2 regions of the Blautia sp. DFI.9.10 genome follow, and region 1 is predicted to be linked to the other one. Evidence: riboswitches for the same ligand, from Rfam matches in the RefSeq annotation. Region 1 holds a riboswitch; the other holds the start of a gene.
What was found. Region 1 has a riboswitch for FMN ahead of NE671_RS15975 (DUF6783 domain-containing protein). Riboswitches for the same ligand answer to the same signal wherever they lie in the genome.
Positions count from the first base shown of each region.

Region 2: it holds a riboswitch for FMN, as region 1 does, so the genes downstream of both, NE671_RS13940 (ECF transporter S component) here and NE671_RS15975 (DUF6783 domain-containing protein) in region 1, are expected to answer to the same signal.

Region 1 covers NZ_JANGAA010000001.1:39,525-43,301, forward strand. Annotated here, with positions in the region: gene tsf (translation elongation factor Ts) at 1-725, shown strand, start outside; gene NE671_RS00165 (hypothetical protein) at 1,031-1,297, shown strand; FMN riboswitch at 1,487-1,601, shown strand; partial or broken gene NE671_RS15970 (DUF6783 domain-containing protein) at 1,719-1,955, opposite strand; partial or broken gene NE671_RS15975 (DUF6783 domain-containing protein) at 1,905-2,030, shown strand; gene ribD (bifunctional diaminohydroxyphosphoribosylaminopyrimidine deaminase/5-amino-6-(5-phosphoribosylamino)uracil reductase RibD) at 2,033-3,160, shown strand; gene ribE (riboflavin synthase) at 3,142-3,777, shown strand, end outside.
Region 2 covers NZ_JANGAA010000027.1:19,910-23,686, reverse strand. Annotated here, with positions in the region: gene NE671_RS13945 (MATE family efflux transporter) at 1-1,276, shown strand, start outside; gene NE671_RS13940 (ECF transporter S component) at 1,404-2,039, opposite strand; FMN riboswitch at 2,170-2,287, opposite strand; gene NE671_RS13935 (fibronectin type III domain-containing protein) at 2,398-3,777, opposite strand, start outside.

The DNA of each region.
Region 1 (3,777 bases):
CAGTCGTTGTTGAGGTTAATGCTGAGACAGACTTCGTTGCAAAGAATGAGAAATTCCAGGGCTATGTTGCAGATGTTGCAGCACAGGCACTTAACACAACAGCAGCTGATATCGATGCTTTCCTTGCTGAGGCATGGGCACTTGATACAACTAAGACTGTAAAAGAGGCTCTTGCAGCTCAGATCGCAGTAATCGGCGAGAACATGAACATCCGTAGATTTGCTCAGGTTGAGGAACAGAACGGATTCATCGCTTCCTACACTCATATGGGTGGAAAGATCGGCGTTCTTGTAGACGTTGAGACAGATGTTGTTAACGATGCTGTTAAAGAGATGGCTAAGAACGTAGCTATGCAGATTGCAGCTCTGAAACCGCAGTACACAAGCGACAAGGAAGTAAGCGCTGACTATATCGAGCATGAGAAAGAGATCCTTATGGCTCAGATCCAGAACGATCCGAAGGAGTCCCAGAAACCGGCTAAGGTTATCGAGGGAATGATCACAGGACGTATCAAAAAAGAGCTTAAAGAGATCTGCCTTCTTGACCAGACATACGTAAAAGCAGAGGACGGAAAACAGTCCGTTGCTAAATATGTAGAGCAGGTAGCAAAAGAGAACGGCGCTAAGATCCAGATCAAAGGCTTCGTTCGCTACGAGACAGGCGATGGTCTTGAGAAAAAAGAAGAGAACTTCGCTGAGGAAGTTGCAAAGCAGATGGGTAAATAATCCATTAACTTAAGTTTTCATTATATTATTTTAATAAGTCTGAATTTAAGTATTTAAAAACCTTGAAAGCCGATGGTGTAGATTGATAACAGTCAAAGCCATCGGTTTTCTTTATCCAAATATCTTGGACACTCTGTCAAATATATTCTCTGGTTCTTCCTGCCACATCAAAATAAGTATGCTCATGAATTGACAGAGATAATCGATACTTTTAAAACGCCTAAATGTCACGGCCTGCGCCTGTTTCCGCTTATAATTCCTCACTATTTGTGCCGCCAGCCAAAGGCGGCGGAATGGAGATTTTTATGAAATATACCCAGGATAATGGAAAAATTAAATTATGTGAAACTGATAATATGGATCATCTCGTGCGGTTAACACAAGCGTTGAATGAAAATAATATTCTTTACGAAACGAGATTGAAAAAAGGAACATTTATCAATAATCTTTTTTTCTTGATTTTTTATCATACTTTTGCATCGGGAATTGATCATAAGAATGAAACAACATGTATTTATGTACTAGAAAAAGATTTTGCTGCTGCCCAAAAAGCAATAGTAAACTGCAGATAAAAAAATTCATCTTCCAAGGCACAGGCTCTGTGTGCTGGCCATCGGTCTTTGCCTGCGTGCCTGTTTGTCAACCAAAGCCTGAGAATAGTAATACGACGATTGCCTGCCAGTAACTAATATTCCGCATGGAATGAGTAAAATAAAAATTTCGCTTTACAAATAACAGATAAAGTATTAAAATAAACAAAAAGATATCTTCAGGGCAGGGTGAGATTCCCTACCGGCGGTAAAGCCCGCGAGCCGAGAGGCATGATCCGGTGAGATTCCGGGGCCGACAGTACAGTCTGGATGGAAGAAGATGATAGTACAGTTGATTTTTTGAATGAATGTAGTATCAGAGCTCTGAGATGGTGATCCATTTCAGAGCTTTTTATATAGGGAATCAGACATTCATTTATCGATCATATGTAACAGATCAATTCTACCCTGCAGATATTTCTGCAGGTTTTTTTTGTATCTGGTACATCGTTTTCGAAATAAATATACCACTCACTTGTCTGTGAATCCGATTGCACAGATCTAAAAGCCTCGGCGTACCAGAGCGTGTTTGAAAAATCATTCCTGCAATCTGCACGCCCCACTTTGCGGTATATTTTGCCCGAATTCAGTTGCCGTAGCCCGCTACGGCGCCCTCATCCGGACAAAATCTCCCACAAATTGTGACGCACATCTTGCAGAAAGCCTTTTTCAAACACGCTCTAGACAAAGAACAGGAATAAGAAAGAAGGAATAAAAATGACGGATCAGGAATATATGCTTCGGGCGATTCAGCTGGCCAAAAAAGGAGAAGGCTGGACGAATCCCAATCCGATGGTAGGGGCAGTGATCGTAAAAGACGGAAGGATCATTGGGGAAGGCTATCATAAAAAGTATGGAGAACTTCATGCGGAACGTAATGCAATTGCTTCCCTCACAGAATCAGCAGAAGGTGCGGTGATTTATGTTACGCTGGAGCCTTGCTGTCATCATGGAAAAACACCTCCATGTACGGAAGCGATCATTGAACAGAAGATCAGAAAAGTGGTGATCGGTTCCCGAGATCCGAATCCGAAAGTGGCAGGAAAAGGTGTACAGATGTTAAGGGAAGCCGGTGTAACAGTAGTTGAAGATTTTATGAGAGAAGAATGTGATCAGCTGAATCCGGTGTTTTTCCATTATATTACTACGAAAACCCCATACGTGGTGATGAAGTATGCCATGACACTGGATGGGAAGATCGCAACGAAGACAGGAGCATCAAAATGGATCACCGGAGAAGCGGCAAGAAAAGAAGTACAGCATATGCGGCATCAGTACATGGGGATCATGGCAGGTATTGGAACTGTGCTTGCAGATGATCCGATGTTAAACGTCCGGGTAGAAGGCTGGAAAAGTCCTGTCAGGATTGTGTGCGACAGTAAGCTCAGGATCCCGCCGGACAGTCAGATCGTAAAAAGTGCGGAAAAGTACCGGACGATCGTGGCTTATGCAGATCAGAAAAATACAGAAGAAAAAATAAAAATATTACATACCATGGGAGTTGAGACCATTTACTGTCCGGATGAAAAGGATCAGATAGACCTTAAGAAGCTGATGACAGATCTTGGAAACAGGGGTATTGACAGCATCCTCCTGGAGGGAGGCGGTACGTTAAATGACAGTGCCCTGCGAGCCGGAATTGTAAAGGAAGTACAGGCTTTTGTGGCACCAAAGCTGTTTGGTGGTGTGGCCGGGAAGACACCGGTAGAAGGTATCGGAGTTGAATTCCCGTCTGAAGCAGTAGAACTGAAATATACAGATATCTGCCAGATCGGTGAGGACATCCGGATAAGATGTCAGGTGTGTGAGAAAAAACAGGAGGAATCATGTTTACAGGAATCGTAGAAGAGAAAGGAAAAGTCCGTTATATACAGCTGACAGGAGAATCAGGGATCCTGGCAGTGAAAGCCCGGAAAGTCCTGGAAGGGACAAGGATCGGTGACAGTATTGCTGTGAATGGTGTGTGTCTGACAGTTACGTCGATCCAGCCGGACGGATTTACTGCCGATGTGATGGCAGAGACGATCAGAAGAAGCAGTCTTGGCAGTTGTAAAGCTGGAAGCCAGGTAAACCTGGAACGTGCAATGGCTGCAGATGGCAGGTTCGGGGGACACATAGTAAGCGGTCATATTGATGGAACTGGAGTGATACGTTCCATGCTCCGGGAAGAAAATGCCATCTGGGTATCGATTGAGACATCGCCACAGATCTTGCATCTGATCGTGGAAAAAGGATCCGTTTGTATTGATGGGATCAGCCTGACAGTTGCAAGGGTTGATGAAGCTGGTTTTCAGGTGTCGGTCATTCCACATACAGGAGAAGAAACCACCCTTTTGGAAAAGGTGCCGGGGGATCTGGTTAATCTGGAAAATGATGTGATCGGAAAATATGTAGAAAAACTGCTTGGCATCAGAAAAAACGAAGAAGAGAAAAAAGAATCCGGAATTACGATGGAGTTTCTT
Region 2 (3,777 bases), on a different contig from region 1:
TCTGTACAATATCGTTGACCAAATCTTTATCGGACAGGGCGTAGGAATGCTTGGAAACGCCGCCACAAACATCGCATTTCCCGTAACCATTATCTCTACTGCTGCTGCACTGCTCCTGGGAATCGGCAGCGCCTCCAATTACAACCTGGAAATGGGCGCAGGAAACGAAAAAAAAGCCAGCTCCATTGCAGGAACCGGACTCTCCGCGCTGATAATCTCCGGTACGATACTCTCTGTCATCGTCCTTCTGTTCCTGAAGCCACTGCTTCATTTTTTCGGCGGAACACCGGACGTCATGCCCTATGCCATTGATTACATGGGGATCACCGCCATTGGACTTCCCTTTTATGTTTTAAGCACAGGCGGCAACCACCTGATCCGAGCAGACAGGAGTCCTACCTATTCCATGACCTGCATCCTGGCCGGTGCCGCCATCAACACCATCCTGGACCCGCTTTTCATCTTTGGATTCGGCTGGGGCATCAAAGGTGCAGCCTGGGCAACCGTGATCGGCCAGATTGTATCCGGACTTCTGATCATCTTTTATTTTTCCAGACTCCGAAAAATGTACCTGGACCACTCCATGCTGATTCCTAAGGCACGCAATCTGTCTGCCATTTTTTCTCTGGGAATGGCATCCTGTATCAATCAGGTTGCCATTGCTGCAGTGCAGATTGTCATGAACAATACACTTCGCCATTACGGAGCACTCTCCGCTTACGGAAGTGATATTCCGATCGCTTGTGCAGGGATCATTTCCAAAGTCAATCAGGTATTTATGGCCATCTGCATCGGAATCTCCCAGGGCTCCCAGCCCATCTGGGGATTTAACTACGGCGCCGAAAAATACAGCCGTGTACGCCAGACATACCGCTATTCCGTAACCTTATGTACTGTGATCGCAACCATATTTTTTATCTGCTTCCAGTTCTTCCCGCATCAGATCGTAGGCATCTTCGGAAACGGCAGCGACCTGTACTTTCATTTTGCAGAAAAATATCTCCGCATCTTCATGCTGATGACCTTTGCCAACGGGATCCAGCCTATGTCCGCCGGCTTTTTTACCTCCATTGGAAAAGCCAGGCTTGGTGTGATCATGTCCCTCACAAGGCAGGTGCTCTTCCTGCTGCCGCTGATCGTCATCTTCCCGGTCTTCTTCGGAATCGATGGCGTCATGTACGCAGGACCAATTGCAGATACCTCTGCATTTGTGCTGACCGTTGTTTTTGCCAGACGTGAGCTTGGAGTCATGAAAACTGCAGAACAAAACGCCTGACATAAAAAATGCCATGTAATTTACTGCCCATCGGCAATATATTACATGGCATTTCTCACATTCTCAGATATTTATCTGAAACCACCAATTTCTGATCTTTTCTTCATCCTCCGGCAGCTGCTTATGATCAGTCACCTTTCAGTACAACACGGATTTTCTTATAGATTACAAATACGATCAGAGATGTCAGTGCATATTTAAAGATATTAAACGGAGCAATGATCAGCAGTGCAAAGGTAAGCAGTCCGTTTACGGAGCTGTGTACTGCGCTTCCCATCTGGATAAAGGTCTCGATTGGCATTCCAAACGCCTTACCGTAAGCCGGAAGCAATACAAAGGCATTGACAAAGCATGCAAGGATCGCTGTCAGGACTGTTCCTGCTGCCATACCTGCAACTGCATGTACTCTGCTCTTTTTGTGACGGAAACGGTAGATCAGGCCGGCCGGTACCACATAGGCACATCCAAACAGGAAATTGGCAACATCACCAACACCGGCAGTCATGGTTCCCTTAGTCACAAGATGTACGAGAATCTTCACAAGCTCGATCAGGATACCTGCCACAGGTCCCATAGCGAAGGTTCCTACCATAACCGGTACCTCGGAAAAATCAAGCTGATAAAAAGACGGTGCAAGAAACGGGATCGGAAACTCAAGATTCATCAATACTCCTGCCACAGCACCAAGCATGGCTACCTGCGCGATGGTTCTTGTTCTGCTTCTTTCCACAGCATTTCCTCTCTGTAATATCTGTTCACTCATAACTCTCTCTCCTTCTTCAGAAATATTCAAAGAAAATTTCCACAAGAAATCTTTATGCGAAAAAAATTTCTTCACATAAAAAGCCCCGGGAGCTTCTTCCCGGGGCACTGAGCACGTTCTTTAAATACTGCGCGTTCTTCTCTCATCCAGACTTTACTGTCGGTTCCGGAATTTCACCAGATCAGCCGCCAAAGCGGGTCGCGGACTATACCGCCGGTAGGGAATCACACCCTGCCCCGAAGAAATTTTCTTTTTTATGAGTTCATTATAACGCGCTCTTTTTATAATTACAAGCCTTAATTCTGTCACAGAAGCATTCTGCTCCATTTATATAAATCTAAGATCCACTCCTTTATGATCAAACCCGGATTTTCTTTACCGTACTCCAGCTACTGTAAAGAACCTTTTTTCCGACTCTTTTATATGACCGGATGCGGACATAATAGGTCTTTTTGTTTTTCAGTCCTGATATCTTATATCTGGTCGCAGACTGTTTTCCAACTGTGACCGTTTTTCTTTCTTTTGTAAATCTGCTGTCTGCTGCATACTGGATCTGATAGCCGGTTGCCTGTATATTTTTCTTCCAGCTTGCGGTAAAGGATCTGTTTGCTTTTTTCAGTCCTGTCAGCAGAGTTTTTGGAGGCAGGATCTTAAAGGTAAGCGTTTTGTTGATACGACTGTATTTTCCGATTCCTCTGACCTGTACAGTTCCAATTCCGGAATTTTTATTATTTTTGTAATACAGCTTATAAGCACTCGCACCGATCTTCTTTCCATTTACAGTTACGGTTACTGATGGCCGGATGGATTTTCCCGTATAAGTGTAAGAGGTTCTGTTTAGCTTAACATTGCTGACAAACTTTTCTGTCTTTTTTATGATCTTGAAATGAATGGTTGCGGTACCTTTATAATAACCGGTACCATAAATGGTTACCGTTGCAACACCCGGATACTGATTATCCTCGTAGTACATATAATAATCTTCGCCGGCTTTCAATCCGGGGATTACGATGGCAGGTGTAAGTTCTTTTCCTGTATATGTCTGATCAGCTATTGGATCCGCAGCCGGCAGTTTTCCGTAAATAGTAAAATATAATGTTTCCGATCCTTTATAATTGCCGATTCCCGTGAGCTCTGCACGAGCTTCACCAGGCTTTTCATTATTAACATAGGTTACCGTATAATCTTTTCCCTGTACCAGTCCGTCAATTACCACTTCCGGTTCCACTTTTTTTCCTTTAAAGGTGGTTTCCAGGTATGTTTCATTATTTTCCGCAAAATAGCACACATACATTCCATTTTCATCTGGCGTAATCTTAAAACTCCGCTCTACTGTACCGCAGAAAATATCTTTTCCCGTGATCTTTACAGTCGCAGTTCCTGCATTGATGTTATTTTCATAAGTTACTTCATAATCGGAGCCCTGCTCAAGTTCCGGTGCGGATTCACTGGATTCTATTTCAGGTTCATGGCTTTTTCCATTATATTCATAGTCTGAAGTGATCTGTTCAAACCATTCATTCTGAAGCGGTATCCGGTTGTCTGCCGACAGCTCCACAAACGTGTAGCCACGGTCCTCTGCGTATTTCTGAAGTGTGGAATCCTTTTTTCCCGCGATCAATGCTGAATCCCTGAACGCATCATCCGCCCAGACAGTATCTGTGCTCAGTACTCTTATCCTGCACCCGGAAGACAGACGAAGTCCATTTTTCCCAACTGATTTTACAGATGCGGGAAT